One region of the Pseudomonas donghuensis genome, then DNA from elsewhere that is predicted to be linked to it. Evidence: riboswitches for the same ligand, from Rfam matches in the RefSeq annotation. Region 1 holds a riboswitch; the other holds the start of a gene.

Region 1 (15,502 bases):
AGCTGACTGTCGACGGCGTACGTATGCGCTGGCTCGGTGAGGGCGCCCTCGAAGTGCGCCCACCCGAAGCCCGTGACAATGGCCTGGACCTGCTGTTGTCGGCAGGCATCCATGGCAACGAAACCGCACCGATCGAGTTGCTCGATCGGCTGCTGCACGACATCGCCCGTGGCGATCTCAAGCCTTGTGCCCGTATTCTCTTCCTGTTCGGTAACCCCGAGGCGATTCGCCGCGGTGAGCGTTACATCGAGCAGGACGTCAACCGCCTGTTCAATGGCCGCCACGATCAGACCAGTGGTGCCGAAGCCCTGCGTGCCTGTGAACTGGAGCGCCTGGCGGCGACTTTCTTCAGCATCCCTGGGCGCAGTCGCCTGCATTACGACCTGCACACTGCCATTCGCGGGTCGAAGATCGAGCAGTTCGCCCTCTATCCGTACAAGGACGGTCGCCAGCATTCGCGCCGCGAGCTGGCGCGCCTGGGCGCGGCCGGCATGGAGGCGGTGCTGCTGCAAAGCAAGGTCTCGATCACCTTCACCGCTTATACCTATGAGCAGCTTGAGGCCGAAGCCTTTACCCTGGAGCTGGGCAAGGCACGGCCGTTCGGGCAAAACGCTCAGGTCAACCTCGAGCGCCTGGAAACCCGCCTGAAACAGATCATTGAAGGCACTGAGCCTGAAGCGCCTGAAGCACTGGATGGTTTGCAGCTGTTCAGCGTGGCTCGCGAAATCATCAAGCACAGCGAGCACTTTCGTCTGAACCTGCCCGCGGATATCGAGAACTTCTCCGAGCTTGAGCCAGGCTACTTGCTGGCCGAGGACATCGCCGATACGCGCTGGATCGTCGAGGAGCAGGGCGCCCGCATCATCTTCCCCAACCCCAAGGTCAAGAATGGCCTTCGGGCGGGGATCCTGATCGTCCCCGCCAACCCCGAACAGCTGGGCTGATTGAGTGGGGGCAGGCTTGCCCCGCGATTGCGATCTACCTGCTGCATCGCATCGTGGGACAAGCCCGCTCCTCCAGCGGCATTCTCAGCCGGCCATCTTCTGTGGCACTTCATTGCGGCGCAGAGCGCGCAACTTCTGCAAAGTATCGGCACAGGTCTTGGCCGCCTCGGCCCCCTTGACCAGGAAATGTTCGAAGTAGAAGTTCTGGTGCTCATCGCCGGCATGGAAGTGGTGCGGGGTCAGCACCACCGAAAACACCGGTACTTCGGTTTCCAGTTGCACCTGCATCAGGCCGCTGATCACCGACTGGGCAACGAACTCGTGGCGGTACAGGCCGCCATCGACCACCAGGCCGGCGGCGACGATACCGGCGTAGCGACCGCCACGGGCCAGCAGCTTGGCGTGCAGGGGGATCTCGAAGGCGCCGCCGACTTCGAAGAAGTCGATGTCGCTGGCCTGATAGCCTTGTTTACCCATTTCCTCGACAAAGGCCTTGCGTGCCTGGTCGACAATTTCCTTGTGCCAGCAGGCCTGGATGAAGGCGATGCGCTCGTGGGAAGGGTTCTTGCTATCGATTGCGGTGGGTTGCATTGAAACGGACTCCTGTTTGTATGAGAAACAGGGCGCTGGATCGAAGGGGATTTCGCCGTGCAGGTGCACAACGACAGGCGCGGCTGCACCTATCCCGTTCTCTCTTTATCCGGACTATGACCGTCGGCCCCGGAATCACACCGGGTCTGCTGACCTTGCAGGCTGGCCTGCAAGCGCTCGCGGGCTATGCGCGTTGCGCGCAATTACCGCCGGTGGGGAATTGCACCCCGCCCTGAGAACGTTGCCGTCGATACTCGGCGGCGGGGAATTATTAGCACAGATGTCAGGTAAACGTATAGGCTGCTAACGTTTTTTCCCGGATGAATGACATTTCATCCGGGAAACCTTGCCAATTGCTGTGTGCGGCCCCAGTAATACCGTGTCACCAGATCAAAATCAGGCCCGTAGAGGCCCGGCGGGGTGGCGGTGAGCGGTTTTTCGCTGTCGTTGTCGTTGCAGGCCGTCCAATTGACGGTTTCTATAGCATAAACACACTGCACCCAAGCCGAAGGCCCGATATAATGCGGCCCTTTGCCGTCGTTTCGTCAATTTGACGCAAGCATTTGCCTTAAGGCCGCCGTTTCCGTGGAAGAACCTATGAAAAGCGCAGAAATCCGTGAAGCCTTCCTTCGCTTCTTCGAAGAGCAGGGACACACCCGAGTTGCCTCCAGCTCCTTGATTCCGGGCAACGACCCGACCCTGCTGTTCACCAACGCGGGGATGAACCAGTTCAAGGACTGCTTCCTTGGTCAGGAAAAGCGCGCCTACACCCGCGCCACCAGCAGCCAGAAGTGCGTGCGCGCCGGCGGCAAGAACAGCGACCTGGAAAACGTCGGCTACACCGCCCGTCACCACACCTTCTTCGAAATGCTGGGTAACTTCAGCTTCGGTGACTACTTCAAGCGTGACGCCATCACCTACGCCTGGACCTTCCTGACCAAGGTGCTGAACCTGCCGGAAGAGAAACTCTGGGTCACCGTCTATGCCAGCGACGATGAGGCATACGACATCTGGACCAAAGAGATCGGCGTGCCGGCCGAGCGCATGGTGCGCATTGGTGACAACAAGGGCGCGCCATACGCCTCCGATAACTTCTGGACCATGGGCGATACCGGCCCGTGCGGCCCGTGCACCGAGATCTTCTACGACCACGGCGCCGACATCTGGGGCGGCCCACCCGGCTCGCCGGAAGAAGATGGCGATCGCTACATCGAGATCTGGAACAACGTCTTCATGCAGTTCAACCGCACCGCCGATGGCGTGCTGCACCCGCTGCCAGCGCCGTCGGTGGATACCGGCATGGGCCTGGAGCGTATCAGTGCGGTCATGCAGCACGTGCACTCGAACTACGAGATCGACCTGTTCCGCAACCTGCTCAGCGCTTCGGCCGCCGCCATTGGCTGCGCCAACCAGGAGCAGTCGTCGCTCAAGGTGGTGTCCGACCACATCCGTTCCTGCAGCTTCCTGATTGCCGACGGCGTGCTGCCGTCCAACGAAGGCCGTGGCTACGTGCTGCGCCGCATCATCCGTCGCGCCTGCCGCCACGGTAACAAGCTGGGCGCCACCGGCAGCTTCTTCTACAAGATCGTTGCCGCCCTGGTGGCCGAGATGGGCGAAGCCTTCCCTGAGCTCACGCAGCAGCAGGCCAACATCGAGCGCGTGCTCAAGGCTGAAGAAGAGCAGTTCGCCAAGACCCTGGAGCAGGGCCTGAAGATCCTCGAGCAGGACCTGGCCGAGCTCAAGGGTACCGTGGTACCGGGCGACGTGGTGTTCAAACTGTACGACACCTACGGTTTCCCGATGGACCTGACCGCCGACATCGCCCGCGAACGCGAGCTGACCATCGACGAGGCAGGCTTCGAGCGCGAGATGGAAGCCCAGCGTGAGCGCGCCCGTTCCGCCAGCGCCTTCGGCCTGGACTACAACACCCTGGTCAAGGTCGATGTGGCCACCGAGTTCACCGGCTACAGCGCCACCGAAGGCAGCGCCAACATCGTTGCTCTTTATAAGGACGGTAAAGTCGTCGAACAGTTGGGCGAAGGCGAGGAGGGCGTGGTCATCCTCGACCGCACGCCGTTCTACGCCGAATCCGGCGGCCAGGTCGGTGACACCGGCTACCTGCAGGCCGGCAATGTGCGCTTTGACGTGCGCGACACCACCAAGACCGGCGGCGCCTTCCTGCACCACGGTGTGGTGGCCAGCGGCACCCTGGTCGTCGGTACTCAGGTGCAGACCCGCGTCGATGCCGATGTCCAGCACGCCACCTCGCTGAACCACTCCGCCACCCACCTGCTGCACGCGGCGCTGCGCCAGGTGCTGGGCGATCACGTACAACAGAAGGGCTCGCTGGTCGATAGCCAGCGCCTGCGCTTCGACTTCAGTCACTTCGAGGCGGTCAAGCCAGAGCAGCTCAAGGCCCTGGAAGACATCGTCAACCGCGAAGTGCGCAAGAACTCCGAGGTGCAAACCGAAGAGACCGATATCGAAACCGCCAAGCAGAAGGGCGCCATGGCGCTGTTCGGCGAGAAGTACGGCGACAGCGTGCGGGTGCTGAGCATGGGCGGCGATTTCTCCGTCGAACTGTGCGGCGGTATCCACGCCAAGCGTACCGGTGATATCGGCCTGCTCAAGATCATCAGCGAAGGTGGCGTGGCCTCCGGCGTACGCCGGATCGAAGCGGTCACCGGCGCTGCCGCACTGGCGTACCTGAACGCTGCCGAAGAGCAGCTCAAGGAAGCCGCGCAACTGGTCAAGGGCAGTCGCGACAACCTGATCGACAAGCTCTCGGCCGTGCTCGAGCGCAACCGCCAGCTGGAAAAACAGCTGGAGCAACTGCAGGCCAAGGCCGCCAGCGCTGCTGGCGACGACCTGTCCAACGCAGCCGTCGAGGTCAAGGGCGTCAAGGTCCTGGCCGCGCGTCTCGATGGCCAGGACGGCAAGGCGCTGCTGGCGCTGGTCGATCAGCTGAAGAACAAACTCGGCCGCGCAGTGATCCTGCTCGGCAGTGTCCATGAGGAAAAGGTCGTACTGGTTGCCGGTGTGACCAAGGACCTGACTGGCCAACTCAAAGCCGGTGATTTGATGAAACAAGCCGCTGCCGCGGTGGGTGGCAAGGGCGGTGGTCGTCCGGACATGGCGCAAGGTGGTGGCGTAGACACCGCAGCGCTGGACAACGCGCTGGCCCTGACCGTGCCATTCGTGGAGCAGGGCGTTTAAGGCGTACATCGGCCCGCTGTCTAGTGGCGGGCCATGGCGTCGTTTGAATGTTTATTGGGTGCCCTTCATGGGCTGAGGCGGCTTTGAAATGGCGTTGATCGTACAGAAATTTGGCGGTACCTCGGTCGGCACAGTCGAGCGAATCGAGCAGGTTGCCGACAAGGTCAAGAAGTTCCGCGAAGCCGGCGATGACCTGGTGGTTGTACTGTCGGCGATGAGCGGTGAAACCAATCGCCTGATCGACCTGGCCAAGAAGATCAGCGATCAGCCGGTTCCGCGTGAACTGGATGTGATCGTCTCCACCGGCGAGCAGGTGACCATCGCCTTGCTGGCCATGGCCCTGATCAAGCGCGGTATTCCGGCGGTGTCCTACACCGGTAACCAGGTGCGGATCCTCACCGACAGCGCGCACAACAAGGCGCGTATCCTGCAGATCGACGATCAGAAAATCCGTGGCGACCTCAAGGCCGGCCGCGTGGTGGTGGTCGCAGGTTTCCAGGGTGTCGACGAGCACGGCAACATCACCACCCTTGGTCGTGGTGGCTCCGATACCACCGGCGTGGCCCTGGCGGCAGCGCTGAAGGCTGACGAGTGCCAGATCTACACCGATGTCGATGGTGTCTACACCACCGACCCGCGCGTGGTGGCCCAGGCCCAGCGCCTGGACAAGATCACCTTTGAAGAGATGCTGGAAATGGCCAGCCTCGGTTCCAAGGTGTTGCAGATCCGCGCTGTCGAGTTCGCCGGCAAGTACAACGTCCCGCTGCGCGTGCTGCACAGCTTCCAGGAGGGTCCGGGTACCCTCATTACCATTGATGAAGAGGAATCCATGGAACAGCCGATCATTTCCGGCATCGCCTTCAATCGCGATGAAGCCAAGCTGACCATTCGTGGCGTACCGGATACCCCGGGCGTTGCTTTCAAGATCCTCGGCCCTATCAGTGCCGCGAACATCGAAGTCGACATGATCGTGCAGAACGTTTCGCACGATAACACCACCGACTTCACCTTCACCGTGCATCGCAACGACTACGACAAGGCCCACAAGGTCCTGGACAAGACTGCCGCGGAGCTCAACGCCCGCGAAGTGGTGGGTGACACCAACATCGCCAAGGTCTCGATCGTCGGCGTCGGCATGCGTTCCCACGCCGGTGTGGCCAGCCGCATGTTCGAAGCGCTGGCCAAGGAGAGCATCAACATCCAGATGATCTCCACTTCCGAGATCAAGGTCTCGGTGGTTATCGAAGAGAAGTACCTGGAGCTGGCGGTGCGCGCCCTGCACACCGCCTTCGAGCTGGACGCCCCTGCCCGACAGGGTGAGTAAGGCGACTGCCTCAGGGGCGCGGCTTGGCCGCGCCCTTCGTTTTTCTGGCTGGTGTGAGAAATCTGTGCTTTTGCTCGCGCTAGTCAATACTTAGGCGTAGGTCGGCAGCCGTCACGGGTTGTAGGCTGAAGCCCTTTTTTTTGCAGACTGTTATCCCTGAACTGAATTGCGTGAGGAGAAAGCTATGTTGATTCTGACTCGTCGGTGCGCCGAGAGCCTGATCATTGGCGACGGCGAAATCACCGTGACCGTGCTCGGCGTCAAAGGAAACCAAGTGCGGATCGGGGTAAATGCCCCTAAAGAAGTGGCCGTCCACCGTGAGGAAATCTACCTGCGGATCAAGAAAGAGAAGGACGAAGAACCAACCCATTAATTTTTATCGAGTTTTTTTCAAAAAAGAGTTTGCAAACGGGGAAGGGTCTGGTTATTATACGCCCCGTGTTGCGGAGAGGTGGCCGAGTGGCCGAAGGCGCTCCCCTGCTAAGGGAGTATACCTCACAAGGGTATCGGGGGTTCGAATCCCCCCTTCTCCGCCATTATTCATGTAGGACGCTGTAATCTGCCTGAATCGCCTAAGTCGTTGAAATTAAACGAAAAAGTGGTTGGCAAAATGATTTAGCGGCCTATAATGCGCGGTAACAAATGCACTCATAGCTCAGCTGGATAGAGTACTCGGCTACGAACCGAGCGGTCGGAGGTTCGAATCCTCCTGAGTGCACCATACGACGAAGCCATTTTCAGTTTGAAAGTTGCTTCAGCTGCAACCAGAGGTGATCTGGTCCATCAAGCGCCAACCCTGCACTCATAGCTCAGCTGGATAGAGTACTCGGCTACGAACCGAGCGGTCGGAGGTTCGAATCCTCCTGAGTGCACCATACATCAAAGCCATTTTCAATTTGAAAGTTGCTTTAGCTGTAACCAGAGGTGATCTGGTCCATCAAGCGCCAACCTGCACTCATAGCTCAGCTGGATAGAGTACTCGGCTACGAACCGAGCGGTCGGAGGTTCGAATCCTCCTGAGTGCACCATACAACAGAAAGCCCGCCTATCAAGGCGGGCTTTTTGCTTTCCGGCGTTCATCTTCCGGTAAGGCGCGATACATAAACTGTCATCGTTGCCGTGCCTGCCCCGCGCCATTTTTTGCCGACCCCGATGTGTTTTTTTTCGCGTTGCCGCCGTCGCACTGTTGGCTGCACACGTTGTCACAACAATGTCTCGCAAACGATTGTTCTAGCCGCGATTTTTTCAGCACTCAGACAGCTCAAGCGGTGTATGATTGCGCCCGTCAGCCCCGCCGGGGCTTGTGGAATCCCACCATGGACTTACCCAGTAGTTACTCAATAGCAAGTTTTGCCAATCAAGAATTGACTGATTGATCCTCCCGGCGTGCTCCGCTGCTGGGAGTGGAGTTCGCCTATGACTGAAATCGAAGTAAAAAAGACGCAAGAGAGCCTGCAGGATCGCCTGGCCCAGGTGGTCGAACTGCTGCACCGTCAACGCGTGGTCGAAGACCTGACCCACCGTCAGGAAGGTCATCACCATGACCTGGTAGAAAACCTGGTTCACCGCCAGAACCTGGTCGAGCTGCAGCGCAAGCTCGACGATCTGCACTCCGCTGACGTTGCTCACATCCTCGAGGCCCTGCCGCTGGACGATCGTTTGACCGTCTGGCAACTGGTCAAGGCCGAGCGCGACGGTGACATCCTCCTGGAAGTGTCCGACTCGGTCCGTGAGACCCTGATCGCCGACATGGACGATCACGAGCTGCTCGCCGCCGCCAAGGAAATGGACGCCGACGAACTGGCCGACCTGGCGCCAGAGCTGCCCCGTGACGTTGTCCACGAGCTGATGGAAAGCCTCGATGCCCAGCAGCGCGAACGCGTGCGTTCGGCTCTGAGCTACGACGAGGATCAGGTCGGTGCGCTGATGGACTTCGAGATGGTCACCATCCGCGAAGACGTCAGCCTCGAAGTCGTCTTGCGTTACCTGCGCCGGCTCAAGGAGCTGCCAGGCCACACCGACAAACTCTTCGTGGTCGATTACGACGGCATCCTCAAGGGTGTGCTGCCGATCAAGCGTTTGCTGGTCAACGACCCGGAGAAGAAAGTCGCCGAGGTCATGGCCAGCGATCCGGTGAGTTTCCACCCGGACGAAGACGCCTACGATGCCGCTCAGGCGTTCGAACGTTACGACCTGATCTCCGCGCCGGTGGTCGACAAGAGCGATCGCCTGATCGGCCGTCTGACCATCGACGAGATGGTCGACCTGATTCGTGAAGAGAGCGAAAACGAAGTGCTGAGCATGGCTGGTCTGCGCGAAGAAGAAGACATCTTCGCCTCGGTCTGGCGCTCGCTGCGCAACCGTTGGGCGTGGCTGGCGATCAACCTGATCACCGCCTTCGTTGCCTCGCGAGTGATCGGCCTGTTCGAAGGCTCGATTGAAAAACTGGTGGCACTGGCGGCGTTGATGCCGATCGTTGCCGGTATCGGCGGCAACTCCGGTAACCAGACCATCACCATGATCGTGCGCGCCATGGCCCTGGACCAGGTTAGCCCCGGCAACACCTCGCGGTTGATGCGCAAGGAGCTGGCGGTGTCGCTGATCAACGGCCTGATCTGGGGTGGGGTGATCGGGGTGGTCGCCTACCTGCTGTACGACAGCTGGTCGCTCGGCGTGGTGATGACCGGCGCCATGACCCTCAACCTGTTGCTGGCGGCGCTGATGGGGGTGTTGATCCCGATGACCCTGGTGCGCCTGGGTCGCGATCCGGCGATGGGCTCCAGCGTGATGATCACGGCAGTGACCGACAGTGGTGGCTTCTTTATCTTCCTTGGCCTTGCCACCATCTTCCTGCTCTGATTGGCCATCAGGCAAAAAAACACCCCTCGCGAGGGGTGTTTTTTTTGCCTGGCGTTTACTGCCCTGGCTGCTTTGCAACTGGCCAGGCGTGTGATCGGCGCGCCGCAGGCAAAAAAAGCCAATGCGCGAGCATTGGCCTTGGGGGATTGAGCCGCGGAATCAGGAAGCGTCAGCGGCCATCTCGGCGTCATGGGCAATCAACGACACCAGCGCATTCTGCTGGCGATGGGAAAGCTGGCGGAAACGTTGCAACAGTTCGCGTTCGTGCAGGGACAGTTCCGGGCTGTCCAGACGCATGCTCAGTTCTTCACCCAGTGCGCCTTCCTGAATAAGGCTTTGCTCCAGGCGAGCGATGATTTCCGAGTTCATGCTGCGGTGATGGTTGCGCGCTACCTCGGCAATGCGCTCACGCATTCCGTCGGGGAGGCGGACGACGAATTTGTCAGCGGTGCGGCTTGAGTAAATAGCCTGTTTCATTGGGCGCATATAATTGACCGGTTTTAGTTCAGGGGGAAGCGGTTCTCGAAATTGGCCGCACGATGTCACTACGACCATCCCGGCGTCAAAATGTTCAACCTGAATTGTGAATGAGGTGTGAATCATGCCTCATTATCGCCGGTTCCTTGGCGTCAATTCTGTGACAAATATTGAACCGGATAAAGGCGTTTTGCCAGTACCAATTATCAGAAATGAGCACTGGTTTGAAAAGTTTTCATTTTCTCGGTTTCCGGTTATTCAGACCTTCGTCGGCTACAGCATGCAACAAGCGGAAACAGCCACGGAAAGCGTCTAGAATGCGTGTGCTTTCCTACCATTGAGCATAGTGGCTATGCAGCATGACGCAAGCGCGACGCAGCGTACAGCAACCCCGGGCCGACTGGTGTACCTGATGGGACCCTCTGGGGCCGGAAAAGATTCCCTGATTGATGCGGCGCGCAACGAACTTCAACGCCATAACGTGCACGTTGCCCGGCGCGTGATTACCCGCTCGGCCGAGGCCAAAGGCGAAGATGCGCTGGGTGTATCTGCTGAACAGTTCGAGCGCCTGAGCACCGAGGGCGCTTTTGCCCTGCAGTGGCGGGCCAACGGCCTGGCGTATGGCATACCGGTGCAGATCGATGCCTGGCTGACCGAGGGGCATGCGGTGCTGGTCAATGGTTCGCGCGTGCATTTGCAGCAGGCCCGTGAACGCTACCCGGATCTGTTAGCGGTGCTGCTGCGGGTGGATCACCACGTATTGCGCCAGCGCTTGCTGGATCGCGCACGGGAATCTGCGCAAGACATCGAGCTGCGTCTGGCGCGTGCCCAGCAGGTGAGGGTAGAGGACGGCGAGGTACAGGTACTCGACAACTCCACGTCGCTGGCCGTTGCGGTACAGCGTTTGCTCGCGCTGTTGCGCGAACAAGGCTTGCTTGGCGCGAACTGAGCCCTAGAATACCAGCCGTTCGCTGCTGACCCTGGGTGCGTTCTGTACCGGCGCGGGCTGGGTAGCGAACACCGCCAGCTGCGCCTTCATCGATGGCGCCGCCTGCGCAGGCACGGCAATACCGTCAGGTTGCACAATCAGGCCAACCAGGGCGGCCAGAGCCAACGCATTGAGCACAAGCAGGGTGCTGTTCATGGGCATACTCCGCAAAAGTGAGGGCTGACCCCGAGCCACTTTCTATGAAGTAGACAATGCACACTGCATACCAGCTTTTATTATCATTTTTTCCTTTAAAAATCAGTGGGTTGTGTTGATTTTTGGTCGGCTTTTTCGTGCAGACTGCAATGATGGCTGACTGCCTCATTGCAGATTGCACGATCAGGGCATCCGGGCGGATAAAGCCCACAGGCAAAAAGCCCCACGGATGACATGACAAACGCCGGCCTGCTGGTTAACATGCACGCCGTCCTTGCCGCGCGACGCTCGTTGCCCGCTTTGCGTCTCAGTAGCTCAATTGGATAGAGCATCCCCCTCCTAAGGGGAAGGTTGGCAGTTCGAACCTGCCCTGGGACACCATAAATTTGAAAGCCCCACACAGAGTGATCTGGTGGGGCTTTTTTGTGGCTGTCTGCAGCGTTGGATTCAACTCCAGCCCAACATCAAGCCGTCAGCGTATGGTCAGCCTCCCCAAACCAGGTGCGCACCAGATCGGTACCGCTCGTGCCCGTGTTGGCAAGGACCGCCACATCGGCGAAGTTCGTACCATTGGCTGCGCCATCGACATCCACCTTCACGGTGATGTCGCTGCCGGACTGCGCCAGTTGGACAAAGTCGGACACCTGGCTGGTACCGCTAACGAAGTTGGCACTGAGCAATGCGCAGAGGTCGACTGTGTCACCTTCGGCGAAGTTGTAGTCGAGAATATGGTCGCCGCCTTCATTCACGTTGAAGTAGGCGAACACATCGGCTTCCGCGCCACCGCTGAGAGTATCCTCCCCGCCACGACCCACAATGATGTCGTTGCCGTCGCCGCCACTGAGTACGTCCGCCGCCATACTCCCCACCAGTGTGCCGCTGGATTCGCCGTGGTAACTGACCTGGGTGCCGGCCTCGCCGCCGTCGGTGGCCTGGAAGTCATTCACCGAGTAGTGCCCCAGCAGATTCACTTCAGCCCGGTGCACACCGTCATCCACCGTCAGCAGGCCGCCGGCGCCAGAGGCGTTGGCGTTGTAGCTGAGTTGGGTGTTGGCGCCGAAGGCGAGATCGCCGAAGGTCAGCATGTCATCGCTTTCCAGACCGAGGATGCCGACCAGCGAGCTCGCCGCTTCGGCCTGTGCGATCACCAGCGTGCCTGCACCTTCGCCGTGGAAGGCGACTGAGGTATGGGCGGTGCCATCGAAGCTCAGGGTTGCGTCGCCGTCGATGGTGGCATTGCCATTGCCGGTCACGTCGGCCAGCAGGTGCAGGTCGCCACCATTGGCCCACAGGTGGCCGGAGTTGTCGACCGCACTGGCCACCGTCATGCCGCCTGTACCCGTAGATTCCAGCACTCCGCTGTTGGTGATGGTGTGGGTGCCGGTGTCGAGCACCAGACTGTTCAGCCCGCTGGCCAGGATCAGCCCCGCATTGACCAGCACCATCTGCCCTGCGCCCAACTGGCCGGCACCGGAAATGCGGTTGTCGGCATTGGTCAGCACGGTGTCGGCGCTGCCACCGAAAATCACGTTCTGCGCGCTGTCGGATAGCTGCACCTGACCGCCACCGGTCAAGGTTGCGCCACGAAACAGAATCTCAAGGTGGGTCGCACTGCCGGCAGAGCCGAGCTCGATCGTGCCGGTGTTATGGATGCTGCCACCGAACGGCATGATCGCGCCGTCGGCAATGCTGAGGGTACCGGCGTTGTTGGTGAGCGGGTCCACATCGAACTGGAAGTTCGCTTCGCACAAGTCCGCCGCATCGACACCTTTCAGGGTGACCGTCTGGCCGGAGCCGATGTTGACCAGCGCATCGCCGTTTGCGTCGTTAGCGATACTCAAGTCAGCATAACCAGTGACACCGGTGAAGCCGATCAAGTCGATCTTGTCCGCCGCCGCATCGAAGCCATGGATGACGTTATTGCCGATCGGCTGGGCGAACACGAACAGGTCGGCGCTGCTGGAACCGGTGAGGTTGTCGTCCGCTGACAAGGCGAAGATTGGCGAGCCGGGGGCGTAGGCCTCGACGTTGTCACGAATGACTTCGCTTTCCACCGTGCCATCGGCATTGGTCCAGGTCATGGTGACTGGCAAAACCCTGGCGCCCACGAAATCCGCCGCTGTTGTGACCGTCAGTGTGTCCAGGCTGCTCTGGTCCACCGTCCAGGTGCCGTTGCCATTGTCGGTGCCCTGGTTCAGGGTCCAGCCTGCGGGAAGACCGGAAATGCTCACCGTGGTGACATCTGCGTGAGTCACCGCATCGGTCAGGCCCAGGTTAATCGGGCTGCCGGCAACACCGGCTGGACCGAGGATACTGTCATGGACAACGATGTCTGAGGCTGTGATGTTAGCGACCCCGGCCAACGTTGTAACGTTGTTCAGCGTTGCCACTTGTACCCGACTCGCCGTATTGCTCCAGTCTGTGTCAAACCAGATTTCGCCCTTGCCGGTCGTCGAGTTGAATACGATCACGTAGGTGTTGGTGGCACCGCCGCCAGTGCCGGTTGTGATCTGTGACGTCGTCTGCGAACTCGCGTCGATCAGATCAATCTTGTTGTCGTCATTGTTGTTGATGTTGCTGATGCTGTTGCGAGTTTGAAAGTCGGCGGAGAGCAGCGCTGTACCGGCCGAACTCCCTGCGGTTGTGAAGCCGACACCACCCGTCACGGCACCACCCAGGAAGCCAATCTTGTCGATGTTGTCCGTGTAGTCGGTGATCGTGTCCGTGCCACCGTTGGTGCGCAACCGGAATTGGTCAGCCCCGCCATTACCGGTCAGCGTATCGTTGCCCGCCTGGCCGTTGATGGTGTCGGCCCCGCTGCCGCCGCTGATGTTATCGACGCCGGATGAGCCATTGATATTGAAGGCTTCGGTCTGGTTGCCCAGGTTGAGCGTCAGCCCTGAAACCGTCAGCGTCACGTTTTCGATATTGGCGATCTGGGCGTTGCTGGTGCTGGTGAAGTTCGCGCTGACGTTGAGCGTATCGGTATTGGTTCCGCCGTCGAGCAGCGTGTCGTTCTGCGCACCGTTGATGATGTCGTTGCCACCCGCCGCGCTGATGCTGTCTGCACCTGTGCCGCCGGTGATGGTGTCGACACCCGAAGAACCGGTAATGGTGAAGCCTTCGGTCTGGTTGGAGAGGTTCAGGGTCGCTGCCGTTCCGATCAATACATTCTCGATACCGGTAATTTGCCCGTCGCTTGTGCTCGTGAAGTTGGGACCCGTACCCAGGGTGTCGGTGCCAGTACCGCCATCCAGCAGTGTGTCGTTGTCAGTGCCAAAGATCGTGTCATTCCCGCTGCCCGTGACGATTTGATCGGCACCCGAAGTACCAAAGATGGTGAAGCTTTCGGTTTGAGCGTTCAGGATCAGTACTCCTGACGCTGCGGTGAGTTGTATGCTTTCAATGTTCGCGATCTGGCTGTCGCTCGTATTGATGAAGACACTACCGACATTGAGGGTATCGGTTCCGGTGCCGCCGTCGAGCAGGCGGTCATTCGCCGCGCCAACGATCACGTCGTTGCCCGCGCCGCCAAAAATCCAGTCAGCACCGGCACCGCCGGACAGATTGTCCGTGCCACCGAAGCCGTAGATCGCCGTATCGGAACTGCCCGCCTGGAAGTTGTTGCCCGCGCTCGTGCCGAGATAGAGTTCCACCACGCTCGCCGCAACACTGCCATCTTTCACCTGCAAGGTACCCGACACCACGGAGCCTTGCTCCACGGGGGACAGATTCGTGCTGGCGCCGCTGGTGATCGAGGGGTTGCCGAATGCTGCGGCAAATGGACTCTGCAGCGACAGCGTCGCATTGTCCGGGTCGGCCGCGACGAAGCTGATCGACGTCTCGGTTATGGCCAAGCCAGAAGTCGTCGGTGCTTCGTTGACTGCCGACACCGTGACGGTCGTTGTTGCGACATTGCTGGCATGGTTGGCCGCCGTCCCATCATCCACCTGGAAGCTAATGGTGCGCGCCGTCGTTGAAGGGTTGTCGCTACTGTTGGAGTAGGTCACCGAGCGCAGCGCGGTCTGATACTGCGCCACCGTAGCAGCTCCGGTCAGTGTCAGCACGCCAGTGCCAGCGTTGTAGCTGCCGGTAATGCCGTTCTGGTTGGTGAACGCGAGTACGTCTTGACCCGTGGCGAAGTTACTGGTGATCGATACTGTCGCGCCCGTCAGGTTGCTACTGTCGATATCGGTGACCGTCAGCGCCGAGTTGATCGTCGTCGCTACTTGGTTTTCTGTGTATGACAGAGACCCACCAGCCGTCATTACCGGCGCGTCGTTGCTGCCAGTGATGTGGACGGTGACCGAGGTGAGGGTGCCATCGGCACTGCTCACCGCGAAGGTGTCGGTGTAGGTGGTGCCGGCGACGAACTCGTTGTGGGCGGAGTCGGCGACATAGCTCCAGGCACCATTGGTGCCGAGGGAGAACTGGCCGTAACTGCCGGCGGTGTTGGTCTGGGCGACGAAAGTTGCGGCACTGTCGACGTCGCTGATGGTCAGGGTGCCGTTGGTGGTCAGCGGGGCATCGGTTTCGGTCAGCGTGATGCTGGCCGAGGACAGCACGGCAGCGTCATTGCTGCCGGTGATGGTCACTGTCACTGCGGTCGCGGTGCCGTCGGCACTGAGTACCGTGAAGGTGTCGGTGTAGGTGGTGCCGGCGACGAACTCGTTGTGAGCAGAGTCGGCGACGTAGCTCCAGGCGCCATTAGTGCCGATGGAGAACTGGCCGTAACTGCCAGCGGTATTGGACTGGGCGACGAAGGTCGCGGCGCTGTCGACGTCGCTGATGGTCAGGGTGCCGTTGGTGCTCAGTGGGGCATTGGTCTCGGTCAGCGTGATGCTGGCCGAGGACAGCACGGCAGCGTCATTGCTGCCGGTGATGGTCACTGTCACTGCGGTCGCGGTGCCGTCGGCACTGCTCACCGTGAAGGTATCGGTGTAGGTG
Region 2 (15,502 bases), 2.3 Mb from region 1:
CGCGCCGACTGGCTGCAAGCCTATGCCCGCGGTTTGAACCAGATGGCTGAAAACTGCCAGCTGAGCCTGATTGGCGGCGATACCACCCGTGGCCCGCTAAGCCTGACCATGACCGTGTTTGGCCGCGTGCCGGCCGGCCAAGCCTTGACCCGCAGCGGTGCGCGGGCAGGTGATCTGCTTTGCGTCGGCGGCGATCTGGGCAATGCCGCAGGCGCCTTGACGCTGGTGCTGGGTGAGCGCTTGGCCGATGCTGCCCAGGCCGAGCCCTTGCTTGGCCATTACTGGTCACCGCAACCGCAACTGGCGTTGGGCCAGGCGTTGCTCGGCAAGGCTACGGCGGCACTGGATATTTCCGACGGCCTGCTCGCCGATTGCGGGCATATCGCCAAGGCATCGCACCTGGCATTGCAGGTCGAGCTGGAGCGGCTGCCGTTGTCGGCTGCCCTGCAGGCTTTGCTCGGCCGCAAAGGCGCGCAACAGGCGGCACTGGCCGGGGGCGATGATTACGTCCTGGCCTTCACCCTGCCCGAAGCCGAACTGGCGCCCCTGCTGGCGGCCGGCTGGCCCATCCATGTGGTCGGGCGCGCCAGTGCCGGCAGCGGCGTGCGCCTGCTCGATGATTGCGGCCAAGACATCACCCCGCAGATCCGGGGCTATCAACATTTTAAGGAGACACCGTGACCGATCACCCCAAACAGGTGCCTGCGGAGTTCGTTCCGCCGTCGGTCTGGCGCAACCCCTGGCACTTCCTGGCCTTCGGCTTCGGTTCCGGGACCTTGCCCAAGGCGCCGGGAACCTGGGGCTCGCTGGTGGCTCTGCCTTTTATCCCGTTGTGGCAGATGCTGCCCGACTGGGGCTACTGGCTGATGCTCGGCCTGACCATGCTGTTCGGCGTCTGGTTGTGTGGCAAGGTCGCCGATGACCTGAAAGTGCACGACCATGAAGGGATCGTCTGGGACGAAATGGTCGGCATGTGGATTACCCTGTGGTTGGTGCCAGAAGGTTGGCTCTGGCTGCTGGCGGGTTTCTTGATGTTCCGTTTCTTCGACATCCTCAAGCCCTGGCCGATTCGCTGGGTTGACCGTCATGTCCATGGCGGGGTCGGGATCATGCTCGACGATGTGCTGGCAGGCGTATTTGCCTGGCTGGGCATGCAGGTCCTGGTATGGAGTTTCACCTGAGGGAGCGGGGCGATGACGGGATGGCGGCTGTTGCTGTTGCTGCTGGTTGTGACAGCGGGTGTGGTCAAGGCGGCAGACGCACCCTTGGCGATGCCTGGCCAGGTCCGTCTGGTCAGTGAGGAGTGGCTCGACTACACCAACGCCGATGGCAGTGGCCTGGCCTGGGACGTGCTGCGCAAGGTGTTCGAACCCGCCGGGGTCAAGGTCCGCACCCAAGGTGCGCCGTACAGCCGCGCGGTAGGCCTGGTCAAACGCGGTGAAGCGGATGCCTGGGTCGGCTCCTATCACGAAGAAAACGCCGACAACCTCTACCCGCGCTGGCATTTCGATATGGATCATATCTATGCCCTGGGCCTGGCCAGCCGTCCGGTCCCCAGCCAGCAGAACCTCGGCCAATACCGTCTGGCCTGGGTGCGCGGCTATGACTACAAGAACTACCTGCCCAATGTCGGCCATTTCCGTGAGATCCAGCGCCGGGAAGGGATCCTGCCGATGCTTGAGCATGATCGTGTCGACTTCTATATCGATGCCCTGACCGAAGTCGACAATGTACTCGGTCAGGCTGCCAAGCCTGAATTGTTCCGCCGCAGCCACCTGGCCGAGCTGCCGCTGTACCTGGCCTTTGGCCGCACCGCCGAGGGCAAGGCATTGCGTGCCTTGTTCGATCAGCGTATGGACAAACTGGTGGCCAGTGGTGAATTACGAGCGATTTTCGCGCACTGGCAACAGCCATATCCATTCGACGGGGCGGGCAAGCGCCACTAGGCGTTATCGAACTTCTCGATCTGTTTGCCCAGTAATTCAGCCTAAGCAGCCGCGCCACGCTGCTGATACAATCGGCCCACGTCAATTTTCAAGTTACTGATCAGGAGCACAACGTGCCCGTCGTTTTTGTTGCCGCTTCCAAGCTGCCTACCCCGTTTGCGACCTTCACCATGCATGGTTTTCTCGATGAAGCCACCGGCCGCGAGCACGTCGTGCTCAGCCTGGGTGATGTGGCCGACGGGCAGCCGGTGCTGGGGCGCCTGCATTCCGAATGCCTGACCGGCGATGCCTTGTTCAGCCAGCGCTGTGACTGCGGTTCGCAACTCGAGGCGGCCCTGCAGGCAATCGCCCGCGAAGGCCGCGGCGTGCTGCTGTACCTGCGCCAGGAGGGCCGTGGTATTGGCCTTCTGAACAAGATCCGCGCCTACGAGCTGCAAGATGGCGGCGCCGATACCGTCGAAGCCAACGAGCGCCTGGGCTTTGCCGCCGACCAGCGTGACTATGGCATGTGCCAGCCGATGCTCGAGCACCTGGGGGTCAAGTCGCTGCGGCTGATGACCAACAACCCGCGCAAGGTCAAGGCCCTCACCGGCATGGGTATCCCGGTTGCCGAGCGCGTGCCGCTGCACACCGGCCACAACCCGCATAACAAACACTACCTGGCGACCAAAGCCGGCAAGCTCGGCCACATGATGGGCAACGAGCACCAGGGCGAGGCCGGACGGGCGTGACCCGCGCCGAGGTGCGTCGCCGTCTGCAACTGGCCTGGTGGCAGTACCTGGCGGTGGCGCTGGCGCCATTGCTGGTGTTTGCCTGGGCCTTTGCTGACCTGCAGGCGCTGATCCCGATCCTGGCCATGCCGATGTTCATCGCCGGCGTGGCGTCGATGTTCCTCAGTCTGCCGCGCTTTGGCGCCTACAAGCATGCGCTGATTGCCACCCAGAAAAACTTGAACAGTGATGACGAGCCTGGCGCCTGGATCGAGCTGGCGCGCATCCGGCGCCTGGGCATGCTGTTCGGTTGCCTGCCGGCCTGGGTCGCCGCGCTGTCGGTGTTCGTCGGCCTTGAGGCGGTGCCACAGGTTCTCCTGGCGATCTCCAGCGTGGTCCTGCTCTATCTCTACCGTATCCCTCGCCAGCTCGGCTGATGCGCCGCTACCTGTGGCTGTTGCTGCTAGCCCTCGGCATGCCGCTGGCGGCGGCGCCGCGGGTGGTCAGCCTGGCGCCTTCGATCAGCGAAATCCTCCTCGACCTGCAGGCCGGCGATCTGCTGGTGGGCATGGCCGAGTGGAGGGAGCGTCCTGCGCAATTGAGCGATGTGCCGTTGGTTGGCCGCTACGGCCAGCTGGACATGGAGCGCCTGCTCAGCGTGCGCCCGGACCTGGTGCTGTACTGGCCGGGCAGCGTGCCGGCGGCTCAGCGTGAGCAGCTTGAACGTCTTGGTATTCCGCTCTACAGCGTCGACGTCCACGAGCTGGATGACCTGGTTTCCCAGGTCGACGAGATTGGCGTGCGGATCGGGCGCAAGGCGCAGGGCGCGCAGTTGTCCGTTGCCCTGCGCCAGCGCCTTGCCGCGCTGCGCCAGCAGTACCGTCGCGAGCGGCCACTGACGGTGTTCTATCAGGTCTGGGACAAGCCGCTGTATACCGTCGGTGGTTACCAGATCATCTCCGATGCCTTGAGCGTCTGCGGCGCGCGCAACCTGTTTGCCGATCTCACCCAGCCGGCGCCACAGGTCAACCTTGAGACCGTGCTGGCGCGTAATCCCCAGGTTATCCTCGCCGCCGATCAGCCCCAGCTCGATGCCTGGAAGGCCTGGCCGCAGGTCGCGGCAGTGCGTGACGGTCTGCTGCTGCAGGTGCCGGATAAAGGCCTGGAGCGCCCCAGCGGGCAGATGATCGAAGCGACGGCGAAGCTGTGTGCGCTGCTGCAGGCTAAAGTGCCGGTGTCCAAGTGACGCCCAGCAGCCAGGTGCGGCCCTCTTCGCGGTAGTCGCGGTAGCCTGCGCCATAGTTGTACTGCGCACGGCTGTAGGTTTTATCCAGCAGGTTATCGGCCTTGAGCTCCAGGCGGAGCTCGCGGCTGAGGCTCCAACTGCTGCGTAACCCAAGCAAACCGTAGCCAGCCAGCGTCTTGGTGTTGTCCGCGTCGGCGTAACTGCTGCTGACCGCCTGCCAGCTGGCGCCGAGCCCCAGGCGATCGAACTGGCGATCCAGGTCCAGGCTCAGGGTGCGGCGGGCGCGGCGTTCCAGGGGGTGCCCGGAATCGCGGTCACGCGGGTCGATCAGCGCCACGCCGAGGTTGCTCTGCCAGCCGAACCACTCCTGATGCAGACTGGCTTCGAAACCGTTGATGCGTGCCGAGCCCACGTTGTGCGGAATGAAGTTGGGGCCCAGGGAGATCGCATTGCGCAGGTCCGTGCGGTACAGCGAGGTCTCCAGGCGGGTGGTCTCGCTCAGTTGGCTGCGCCATTGCAACTCGTAGCTTTTCGAGCGTTCGGGCTTGAGGTCGGGGTTGCCGAAGTCCGGGTAGTAGAGGTCGTTGAACGTCGGTGCGCGCAAGCCTTCGCTGTAGGACAGCAGCAGGTCGTTTTCGGCGTTGAGCGGCAGGCCGAGGCTGGCGCTCCAGCTGTTCTGGCTACCGAACTGCTGGTTCTGGTCGCGGCGCACGCCCACTTCGCTGCTGAAGCTGTCGCCCTTGTAGCGATGTTGCACGAAAGCAGCGCGGTTCCAGCGGCTGTCTTGTTCCAGGGGCGTGCTGGCGTGCAGGCGATCCTGGTACCAATCGCCACCGAGCAGCAGGTTGTTGCGCTCGTCGAGGCTCAGGTCGTTCTGCCAGTTGACCGAGTCACGGTAGGTGTTGAACTCGCTACCGCCTGGTTGCAATGTGTCGCGCTTGGTGTCGCGGTTCTCGCTGTGGCCCAGTTCCAGGCGTGAATGCCAGATATCGCTGAGCTGAGCGTCGGCATAGGTGCCGATGCTGCTGAGGTTGAAATCGGTATAGGGCTGGCTGTGGTCGCCGAACAGGTTGTCGTATTCGCTGCGGCCGCGGCTGTCGAGCCAGTTCAGGCCCAGTTCCAGCGAGTCGCTGGCGACATGGCTGAGGTTCAGGCTCAGGCTCTTGTTGCGGTAGGCATCGTGATCGCCGTTGGCGGCGAAGGACTCGCGGGTGGCGTTGATGCCGGCGGTTTCGTCCAGGCCGGCGGCGAGGTTGAAACGGGTGCGTTCATCGCCGCCCGAGAGGCCGACGTCACGTTGCCAGGTCTTGTTGCTGCCAGCGGCCAGGTGCAAGCGGGGTTGCAGGCCGGGCTTGCTGGCGCGGCGGGTAAAGATCTGGATCACCCCGCCAATCGCATCGCTGCCGTAGATCGCCGAGCGCGAACCGCGCAACACTTCGACCCGCTCGATCTGATCGATATTGAGAAACTGCAGGCCACTGTCGCCGGACGAGATGTTGGCGATGCGCACACCATCGACCAGCACCAGGCTCTGGGCCGACTTGGTGCCGCGAATGAAAATGCCGGGCAAGCTGCCGCGCCCGCCGGTGCGCGAGACCTGAACGCCGGGTACCCGGGTCAGCAGGTCAGTGACGCTGGAAGGCTGCAGGCGATCGATGTCGTCACGGGTGAACACGGTGTTGGCGGCGCTGGTTTGGCTGCGGTCTTCGACCTGGCGGTTGGCGCTGATGAGCGTGTTGGGCAGCTTCAGGGCGCTTTCGCGGTCGATGGGCTCGGCCAGCAGGGTGGTCGGCAATAGCAGGAGTGGGGCTACCAGGCGCAGGGATTTCATGGGCAGTTCCATTGCTATCGCTGGCAAGCCAGCTCCCACAGGTTCTGCATGCGCTGTACTTGTGGGAGCTGGCTTGCCAGCGATGAGGCCGGTTAAGGCCCCGAAGATCACAGACCGAGCAGTTGCATCCGCTGGCGCACCGAAGCCTCGATCCCGGCAGCATCCAGGCCGCATTCGGCGAGCATCTGTGCAGGCTTGGCATGCTCGACATACACATCCGGCAGGCCCAGGTGCAGCATCGGCTTGAGCACGGCTTCGCGGGCGAGGAACTCGCTCACCGCAGCACCAGCGCCGCCCATGATGGCGTTCTCTTCGATGGTCACCAGCAGGTCGTGGCTGCCGGCGATTTCACGCACCAGCGCCTCATCCAGCGGTTTGACGAAACGCATGTCGACCACGGTGGCGTCGATCTGCTCGGCAACCTTCAGGGCTTCGCTCAACTGCACACCGAATACCAGCAGGGCGACCTTGCTGCCCTGGCGGCGAACGATGCCCTTGCCGATTTCCAGCGGCTCGAGGTTGTTGTCGATGGGCGCGTTCGGGCCGCTGCCGCGTGGGTAGCGCACGGCGGCCGGGCCGTTGTACAGGTGGCCGGTGCTGAGCATCTTGCGCAGCTCGTTCTCGTCGCTCGGGGTCATCACCAGCATGCCGGGGATGCAACGCAGGAACGACAGGTCGAAGCTGCCCGCATGGGTCGGACCGTCTTCGCCAACCAGGCCGGCGCGGTCGATGGCGAACAGCACGTCGAGGTTCTGTACCGCGACGTCATGGATCAACTGGTCGTAGGCACGCTGCAGGAAGGTCGAATAGATCGCCACCACCGGCTTGGCACCTTCGCACGCCATGCCCGCCGCCAGGGTTACCGCGTGCTGTTCGGCAATGGCAACGTCGAAGTAGCGATCCGGGTAGCGCTCGCTGAAGGCCACCAGGTCGGAGCCTTCCTTCATGGCCGGGGTGATGCCGACCAGGCGCTGGTCAGCCGCAGCCATGTCGCACAGCCATTGGCCGAATACCGCGGAGTACTTTGGCCCGCCGGCTTTTTTCGGCGCGGCGGCGGGTTTGTCCACAGGCTCGAGCTTGGTGATCGCGTGGTAGCCGATCGGGTCGACTTCGGCCGGGGCGAAGCCCTTGCCCTTCTTGGTCACCACGTGCAGGAACTGCGGCCCCTTGAGGTCGCGCATGTTGCGCAGGGTGGTGATCAGGGTCGGCAGGTCGTGGCCATCGATCGGGCCGATGTAGTTCCAGCCCAGCTCTTCGAACAGGGTGCCGGGTACCAGCATGCCCTTGGCGTACTCTTCGGTGCGGCGGGCGATTTCCCAGGCGCCCGGCAGGCGCGAGAGGACCTTCTTGCTGCCCTCACGCATGCTCGAGTAGGTGCGGCTGGAGAGGATCTTGGCCAGGTAGTTGGACAGGCCACCGACATTGCGCGAAATCGACATGTCGTTGTCGTTGAGGATCACCAGCATGTCGGCATCGACTTCCTGGGCGTGGTTCAACGCCTCGAAGGCCATGCCGGCGGTCAGTGCGCCGTCGCCGATCACGGCAATGGACTTGCGCGGATCGTTCTGCAGGCGTGCGGCGATGGCCATGCCCAGGGCAGCACTGATCGAGGTGCTGGAGTGACCGACACCAAAGGTGTCGTACTCGCTTTCGGCGCGGCGTGGGAAGGCGGCCAGGCCGTCCTTCTGGCGCAGGGTGTGCATGCGCTGGCGGCGACCGGTGAGGATCTTGTGCGGATAGGCCTGATGACCGACGTCCCATACCAGACGATCGTCCGGGGTATCGAAGACGTAGTGCAGGGCGATCGTCAGCTCGATGACGCCCAGGCCGGCACCGAAATGCCCGCCGGTCTGACCAACGGTATAGAGCAATTCCTGGCGCAACTCGTCGGCCAGGCTCTCCAGGTCGGCTTCAGCCAGGCGGCGCAGGCCGGCAGGCGTATCGGCACGGTCAAGCAGCGGCGTGACCGGGCGTTCGCGGGGGATCTCTTGAAACGTCGTGGGCATCAGGCGAATCGTTATAGATATGAAGTGGCGGCAGTTTACCTTATTGCGGTGTTGGCTGCCCATTGACTGGTAGAGCAGGGGCCTTTGGCCCCTATCGCCGGCAATGCCGGCTCCCACAGGGGTTTGCTCGGTGATACCAGTGCTGCTTAGTTGCGGCGCTCGACAATGTAGCGCGCCAGCTCGCGCAGCGGCTCGGCCGCCGCGTCAAACGGACGCAGGGCATGCAGGGCCTGGTCGCGCAGTTCCAGGGCGTAGGCCTTGGCCGCGTCGAGCCCGAGCAGGGCCGGGTAGGTCGGCTTGTCGCGGGCGATGTCGGCGCCCTGGCGCTTGCCCAGGGTCTGGGTGTCGCTTTCGACGTCGAGGATATCGTCCTGGACCTGGAAGGCCAGGCCGATGGCCTGTGCATAAGTTTGCAGGGCCTTGAGCTGGGTCTGGTCGGCGCGGGCACTGGCCAGGGCGCCGAGCTTGACGCTGGCCTCGATCAACGCGCCGGTCTTGTGCCGGTGCATGAACTCCAGCGCCGTCTGGTCGAGCTTGAGGCCCACCGAACCCAGGTCGATGGCCTGGCCGCCGACCATGCCGGCAGGGCCGGCCGCCAGCGCCAGGGCCTGGACCATGGCCAGGCGGATGCTGTCCTGCTGCGGGCTCAGTTGCGGGTCGAGCAGGGCGCTGAAGGCCAGGCTCTGCAGACCGTCACCGGCGAGAATCGCGCAAGCTTCGTCAAAAGCCTTGTGGGTGGTTGGCTGGCCACGGCGCAGGTCGTCGTCGTCCATGGCCGGCAAATCGTCGTGCACCAGCGAATAGGCGTGAATCAGCTCGACCGCGCAGGCCGCGCCGTTGGCCTGTTCCGGGGCGGCGCCGAGGGCTTCGCACGCGGCATAGGCGAGCAGTGGGCGAACCCGTTTGCCGCCGTTCATGACGCTGTAGCGCATGGCCTCATACAGGCGGGTGAGCTCCACCGAGGGGGCGATAAACAGTTGCTCGAGGGCGGCGTCGACCCGTGCCTGGCAGCTGGCCTGGTATGCGCCGATCATTCTGGCTGGTCCGCATCGAACGGCTCGGCGGCCAGCTCTCCGTCGCGCTCGAGCAATACCTGAACCTTCTGTTCGGCCTGGGCCAGGGCGCTCTGGCAGTCGCGGGTCAGGCTGATGCCTTGTTCAAAGGCGGTCAGCGAGTCTTCCAGCGACAGCTCGCCGTTCTCCAGGCGCTCGACCAGGGCCTGCAGGTCGGCGAGGGATTGCTCGAAATCAATGGAGGCTTTTTTTCGGGCCATGGCGGCTGTCTCGGTGGCAGTATAAACGGCGCGACACTAGCAGAGCGGGGCGGGGGGAGCAAATCGATAGGGGCGATCTTTCGTCGCATTCTGTTGCACAAAGGCCGCCGGTGAAGTCTTGATTTTTCTGCAGAGCTCGCATTGTGAGGGGTTGTGGCTCTCTGCCATAATCGCGCCCGCTTTACCCCGCGGGTTTCTCGCGGTGAAGCCTCCTATTTCTGTTGTCACGTAATGGACTACGTTGTGAGCTTCCTTTCGATCGAGTTCGGCCTCTGCTTCACACTGTTTTTCATCGTCTACTGGAGCCTGTGCTGGAGCGTTCGCCTGCAGAACGTCCTGCTGCTGGCGGCCAGTTATGGCCTGGTGGCCAGTTTCAGCTTCAACTCCTTGTATATCCTGCTTGGCTACAGTGCCCTGGTGTACCTGCTCGGCCTGGTCGGTGAGCGTTATCCCGGCCGGCGCTTCAGCTATTTGCTGGTGTTGCTGCTGGTGCTGGGTTGCTTCTACCTGTTCAAGTACCAGGAATTCTTTGTCGGCGGCGTGCAGGGCGCCCTGGCCAGTGCCGGGCTGGAGGTGTCGCTGCCGGTGCTGGAAGTGCTGGTGCCGATCGGTCTGTCGTTCTATGCCTTTCACTCGGTCAGCTACCTGGTGTCGATCAACCGCCGCGAGATGCCCTCGGCCTCAGCGTTTGACCTGGCCCTGTACCTGGCGTTCTTCCCCAGCCTGATTGCCGGCCCGGTCAATCGCGCCAGCCACATGCTGGCGCAGATTCGCTCAAGCCGCATCCGTGAAGTGCTGGAGCCGCAACGGGCGCTGGGCCTGATCGCCCTGGCGGTGGTAAAGCTGTTCTTTTGCAGTGCCTGGCTGGCCAGTGAATGGGTCGACCCGGTGTTCGAGACCCCGGGCAGCTATTCGCCCGAGCAGATCCTGCTGAGCGTGTATGGCTACAGTTTCCTGATCTATTTCAACTTCAGCGGCTACACCAACCTGGTTACCGGCATCGCCTTGCTGTTGGGCTTTCGCCTGCCTGACAACTTCAATGCCCCCTATGCCGCGCACAACCTCAAGGAGTTCTGGGGGCGCTGGCATATCAGCCTGTCGCTGTTCATTCGCGACTATGTCTACATCCCCCTGGGTGGTAACCGCCAGGGCGTGTGGCGCGGCAACCTGAACATGCTGCTGGCGATGCTGATTTCCGGCCTGTGGCACGGGGCGAGCATCAATTTCATTATCTGGGGCGCGCTGCACGGTATCGGCCTGGCGCTGTACAAGGCCTCGACCTACATCTTGCCGCAGCCGATGCGCTGGCCGGGCGCGGGGTTGGCGGCGCGCTTGCTGACCTTCCACTATGTGGCCTTCGCCTGGATCTTCTTTCGCAGCGCGAGCCTCGATGAAGCCATGGAGATGCTCGCCGGTATCGGCGGGCTGAGCCTTCAGGGGCTGTTCTCCAGCACCGGCCTGCTGTTGCTGGTGAGCGTGCTGTATGTCGCTGTCTACCCGCAGTTGCTGGCGCTGCTGCGCCAGTTTTTCGCAACCACCACGCGCTTGCCCTGGCAGCTGTATCCGATACCGCTGGGGTTGTTCATTTCCTTGGTCATTTTTGCTTCGCAATCGGGCGTGCCGGGGTTCATCTATGCAAGCTTCTAATGCCGGTCGTTTGCTGGCCGCGCAAACTGGCGCGGCCAAGGCCCTGTACGCCATTGTCATCACCACCCTGTTGCTGTTCTGGCTGAACCAGGATTCGATCAGCCTGTATTGCCAGCAGAAGTATCACCAGAGCTGCGAATTGCCGGTGCTCGGGCAGAGCCCGGCCTGGCGCCTGGGTGGCAACCTGACCCATGCCCTGGGCGATGCCCGCGACAGCTTCATCGACAGCCTGGAGAAACGTAGCGAGCCGGTGCTGGTGGCCAAGGTTGAGGCCAGCGACACCGTCGAGCTGCCCGCGCCGGTTCAGGTGGTTGCGGTGCACCTGGACAAGCCGCCGGTTGCCGTCCCCGCCCCCGTCAGCAAGCCGGCTGCGGTCAAGGTCGCGGCACCTGCTGTTGCACCTGCACCTGCACCTGCACCTGCAGCGCAGGTCGCCCAGGCGCCCTTGCAAGCGGGTACCGTGGTGTCCCTGGCGGCCGGCGATGAAGTATTCCTGGTTGGCGATTCGCTGATGCAGGGCGTTGCTCCGCACCTGGCCAACAGCCTGCGCAAGCGCTACCAGATCAAGAGCGTCAATCTCAGCCGGCAAAGCACTGGCCTGGCCTATCCTGGGTTCTTCAACTGGCCGCAGACCGTGGCCAAGACCCTGGAAAGCGAGCCGAACATTCGCCTGATGGTAATCTTCCTCGGCCCCAACGACCCCTGGGACATGCCCCAGGGCAAGGGCAAGCCGTTTTTGCGTTTCAAATCGCCGGAGTGGGAAGTCACCTACCGCCAGCGTATCGATTCGATCCTCGACCAGGCCCGCGCGCACAATGTGCAGGTGATCTGGGTCGGCCCGCCGAACATGCAAAAGCCCAAGCTGTCTACTGCCATGGCTTACCTGAGCGGGCTCTATGAGCAGCAGACTGGCCTGTATCAACAGCATTACGTCTCGGCCAACCCGGTGCTCGGTTACAACGACGACAGCTTCTCCTATACCTTGCAGAACAGCCAGGGCAAGCGGATCAAGACCCGGGTCGATGACGGCATTCATTTCACCACCACCGGACAGAAGCTGATCTCGGAACGAATTCTCTCGATGATCGCCTTTCCCGGCCTCACTGTAACGGGACACTGATGCGTCGACTGCACAACATTCTGGGGCTGGCCCTGCTGATCTGTGCGCTGCCGGGCTGTAGCCCGGTGGCGGCGGTCAATACCACGGCCAGGCCCGCCACCTCGGCGGCCAAGGCCCCGACCCACCGCGTCGATGGCAACCTGGCGGTGCTGGCGGGCAAGTTCAAGAACGCCAATCGCGCGCCAATCAATATCATCCAGTTTGGCGACTCGCACACCGCCGCAGACCTGTTCAGCGGCGAGATGCGTCGCTTGTTGCAAGCGCGTTATGGCGACGGTGGTATCGGCCTGATCGCCGCCACGCCCGTGTCGGGCACCCGCTATGAGCAGGTCATTCTGAAAACTGCCAAGCGTCAGTGGGAGCTGGTGTCGGCACGTAATCAGCAGAGTACCCAGTTCCCGCTCGGGGGGTACTTGTCGGTGCCGATGGCGGCCAACCCCAGCGTGCGTATCGAGGCTCGTGAGCCCACTGCGCAGCGCTATCGAGTCCAGGCCCTGTACCAGGCACGGGAGAGCAGCACCCTGGTGCTGCGCGACGGCCGCGGGCGCAACCAGCGCATGCTGGCGGCAACCGGCGGGCAATGGCGTTTCGGCCCGCAGGTCGGCAACCTTGGCCTGCCGCTGGACCTGACCCTCAACAGCCGGCCCGGCACGCTGCTGGGTGGCTGGTATATCCAGGGCCAGAAGAATGCCGGGGTGATCTATTCGGCGCTGGGCATCAATGGCGCGCGCCTTGAGGTGCAAGACAAGTGGCAGGCTGGCTGGCAGGACAACCTCAAGACCCTGCGCCCGGACCTGGTGATTCTTGCCTACGGCACCAACGAAGCCTTCGATGACACCCTTGACCTCGCCCTGTACCAGACGCAACTGCGCAATACCCTCAAGCGCCTGCGCCAGGACCTGCCGCGGGCAGTGGTGCTGCTGGTTGGTCCGCCGGACTCGATCAAGCAGCGCAAGGCACGCAGCTGCGCCGCGCGCCAACCGCAGCAACTGGCCCAGGTGATCCGTATCCAGCGTCAGGCGGCCAAGCAGGCCAATGCCCTGTTCTGGGACTGGCAAGCGTACATGGGAGGGCAGTGCTCAATTGCCGGCTGGCAGGCTTCGGGCCTGGCCCGGGGGGATTTGGTGCACCTGACTGCGGACGGCTACAAGAAAAGCGCTGCAGGCCTGCATGACTTTTTGCGCACGCAGCTGGGCTTGAAGTAAGGCAGAAAAAAATAGAGGCGGGGACAACCTCGGGTTGGCTTGCGGGGCCCCATGAAGTCGTCTTCCCGCCTCTTCAATAGAGGCAGATCCGGGTGCATGTCACTGCACCCGCTCAGCACGATACGGCTGCCTTGAATCAGCCGCAATTCACACCTCTGCATTCACCTTAGTAGCTGTCTGCAAGGCTGTAAATTTTCTCGAACACAAATTTTTCAGGCGCTTTCCAGTGCCGGGGTCAGCGCTGCCTGGCGGTAGCGCGCCAGCTCGTCAATGGTCAGAACCGGCAGCGAGTATTGCTTGGCGTACACCGCCACCTGCTCGCCACGGGCCATGCTGCCGTCGGGGTTCATCAGTTCACAGAGCACCGCTGCCGGGCGCAAGCCCGCCAGGCGTGCGAGGTCTACCGAGCCTTCGGTGTGGCCGCGGCGGGTGAGTACGCCGCCATCGCGCGAGCGCAGGGGGAACACATGGCCAGGGCTGACAATGCGCATGTCTGCGCTGGTCGAGTCCAGTGCGGCCTGGATGGTGGTGATGCGGTCCTGGGCCGAGACGCCGGTGGATACACCTTCAGCCGCTTCGATGGTCACGGTGAAACCGGTGCCATGGCGCGCGCGGTTGTTCGGTACCATCGGTGCCAGCGACAGCTCGTCAACGGTGGTTTCATCCAGGCACAGGCAGACGATACCGCTGCAATCGCGGATCATCATGGCCATGGTTTCCAGGCTGATGTTTTCGGCGGCGGCAATGATATCTGCCTCGTCCTCGCGGTCGTCGTCATCCAGCAACAGCACGGGTTTACCGGCCTGGTAGGCGGCGACAGCAGCAGCGACGTTAGGGAATTGCTTGCGGTGCAAAGGGGACATGAAACGCTCCTCGTAAGTGATCGATGAACGTTTCAGGGCGAACAAAATGCGTGCGCCAGGGCGCATTTTGGCCCTGACCTGACGCCTTCTTTCATCCGGACTATGACCGTCGGCTCTGGAGTCTCACCAGATCTGCTGACCCTCGGCCAAAGGCCGAGGCGCTCGCGGGCTCATCTTTCGATTTACCGCCGGTGGGGACTTGCACCCCGCCCTGAAGACCGGCCAAGCATACATCAGAGTGCCATCAGGTTTGCAAGTCCCAGCCTTACGACCTAGGTCTAATTCGGACCTCACAGGCCCAGGGCGTAATCCAGGTAGCCTGGGTAGACCTTGCGCCAGTCATCCTGGAAGGTGTGGCCTTCAGGGTGTTCATGGCTCTGCACCTTGTTGTTGCTGGCGAAGGCTTTCTCGGTGGTAGCGGTCAGTTGCAGGTTGCTTTCATGCTCCTGGGCACCGTGGACCACGACCAGGCGCTTGTCCTTGGCCTTCTGCACGGTGAACGGGATCTTGAAGCCGCCTGGCGACAACAGTACTGCGCCGCTGTAGTTCTGCGGGTACTGGGCGATCAGGTGCGCCGCGTGTTCGGCACCTTGGGAGAAGCCGATCAGGGCGACTTTCGAGCGGTCGATGCGGGTGTCTTTTTCCAGTTTCTTCAGGGCTGCGGCTACCGCCTGTTCGGTCGGCTCAACCGAATGCTGCTGCCACATGAACTGGTGAGCATCACGCTTGAGGGTGCCATTCAATGCCACCAGCACCGCCTTGTCGCCGACCAGGTCAGCACGCATGTTGGTGCCATTGACGCCTTCGGTGCCGAAGCCTGCCAGCCATACCACCACCGGCCAGCCGCCGGCCGGCGCCTTGCCTTCAGGGATGCTGAACGCAGCGAGGCCGGCGTCCTTGGCCTGGGTCGGGTAGTTTTTCTCGGCGGTCTGCAGCAGCTTCTGGTAGGCCGGGTCATTTTTCATTGGCTCCAGCTCGTCGTCTTCCTTGAGGATCACGGCTTGCCAGAAACCGCGCTCGCGGGCTTCGTCGAGGTACTGCGCGGCCAGTTCCGGGCTGTCCATGGACGACAGCGCGGCAGCGGCCTGGTAGGCGGCGAAGGCATTCTTCGGGTCCAGGCGGGCGGCAGTCAGGTAGAAGGCCAGGGCGCCGGCATAGTTGTCGTGCTCGCTCTTTTCCTTGTCGCCGGCGTCCATGAACTCGGCCGGGGTGGCGTCGTTGAGGTACAGGTTGGCCATGGCGGCCATGCCTTGCCAGCGGCCCTTGTGCAGGGCCTGGTCGGTGGCTTCGTCGGCGTAGGCGGTGGTGGCAGCGAGGCTGAGGCCGGCCAGCAGGCCGAAGGAGCAGAGGTGCAGGCGGGTAGCTGTCAGCAATGACATGGCCGAGAGTCCTTTTCCGGTAGTGCTCGGCCAGGTGCGGCCGAAGAGGGCGCGAATTCTAGCACCCTGGTCAGTCCTTGAGTTGATTCCAGTCCAGGCCAAAGCGCGCCAGGTACTTGCGCAAGCGGTCGGCATCGTTGGGTTTGTCTTTCTCCAGGCGCGACACATCGAACAGCTGGCGCCCGGCCTCGGACAGGGTGCGGGCGTTGCGGCATACATTAAGCACGGCGTGCAGTTGCAGGCGGTCGAACTGGTCCAGCGCCTTGTCGCCGAGCA

Evidence for each region. Region 1 has a riboswitch for FMN ahead of BV82_RS07900 (6,7-dimethyl-8-ribityllumazine synthase). Riboswitches for the same ligand answer to the same signal wherever they lie in the genome.
Region 2: it holds a riboswitch for FMN, as region 1 does, so the genes downstream of both, ribB (3,4-dihydroxy-2-butanone-4-phosphate synthase) here and BV82_RS07900 (6,7-dimethyl-8-ribityllumazine synthase) in region 1, are expected to answer to the same signal.

The regions. Positions count from the first base shown of each region.
Region 1 is NZ_CP071706.1:1,718,509-1,734,010, forward strand. It holds gene astE (succinylglutamate desuccinylase) at 1-944, shown strand, start outside; gene BV82_RS07900 (6,7-dimethyl-8-ribityllumazine synthase) at 1,029-1,535, opposite strand; FMN riboswitch at 1,628-1,779, opposite strand; gene alaS (alanine--tRNA ligase) at 2,133-4,751, shown strand; gene BV82_RS07910 (aspartate kinase) at 4,840-6,075, shown strand; gene csrA (carbon storage regulator CsrA) at 6,260-6,448, shown strand; tRNA gene BV82_RS07920 (tRNA-Ser) at 6,521-6,611, shown strand; tRNA gene BV82_RS07925 (tRNA-Arg) at 6,720-6,796, shown strand; tRNA gene BV82_RS07930 (tRNA-Arg) at 6,874-6,950, shown strand; tRNA gene BV82_RS07935 (tRNA-Arg) at 7,027-7,103, shown strand; gene mgtE (magnesium transporter) at 7,492-8,934, shown strand; gene BV82_RS07945 (Arc family DNA-binding protein) at 9,094-9,420, opposite strand; gene BV82_RS07950 (hypothetical protein) at 9,536-9,727, shown strand; gene phnN (phosphonate metabolism protein/1,5-bisphosphokinase (PRPP-forming) PhnN) at 9,764-10,360, shown strand; gene BV82_RS07960 (hypothetical protein) at 10,364-10,555, opposite strand; tRNA gene BV82_RS07965 (tRNA-Arg) at 10,860-10,936, shown strand; gene BV82_RS07970 (VCBS domain-containing protein) at 11,020-15,502, opposite strand, start outside.
Region 2 is NZ_CP071706.1:5,118,569-5,134,070, reverse strand. It holds gene thiL (thiamine-phosphate kinase) at 1-681, shown strand, start outside; gene BV82_RS23845 (phosphatidylglycerophosphatase A family protein) at 678-1,181, shown strand; gene BV82_RS23840 (substrate-binding periplasmic protein) at 1,194-1,946, shown strand; gene ribA (GTP cyclohydrolase II) at 2,060-2,677, shown strand; gene BV82_RS23830 (hypothetical protein) at 2,674-3,093, shown strand; gene BV82_RS23825 (cobalamin-binding protein) at 3,093-3,902, shown strand; gene BV82_RS23820 (TonB-dependent receptor domain-containing protein) at 3,880-5,733, opposite strand; gene dxs (1-deoxy-D-xylulose-5-phosphate synthase) at 5,841-7,739, opposite strand; gene ispA ((2E,6E)-farnesyl diphosphate synthase) at 7,886-8,773, opposite strand; gene BV82_RS23805 (exodeoxyribonuclease VII small subunit) at 8,770-9,012, opposite strand; gene BV82_RS23800 (MBOAT family O-acyltransferase) at 9,256-10,659, shown strand; gene BV82_RS23795 (SGNH/GDSL hydrolase family protein) at 10,646-11,779, shown strand; gene BV82_RS23790 (SGNH/GDSL hydrolase family protein) at 11,779-12,984, shown strand; gene ribB (3,4-dihydroxy-2-butanone-4-phosphate synthase) at 13,197-13,847, opposite strand; FMN riboswitch at 13,927-14,070, opposite strand; gene BV82_RS23780 (alpha/beta hydrolase) at 14,138-15,226, opposite strand; gene rtcR (RNA repair transcriptional activator RtcR) at 15,297-15,502, opposite strand, start outside.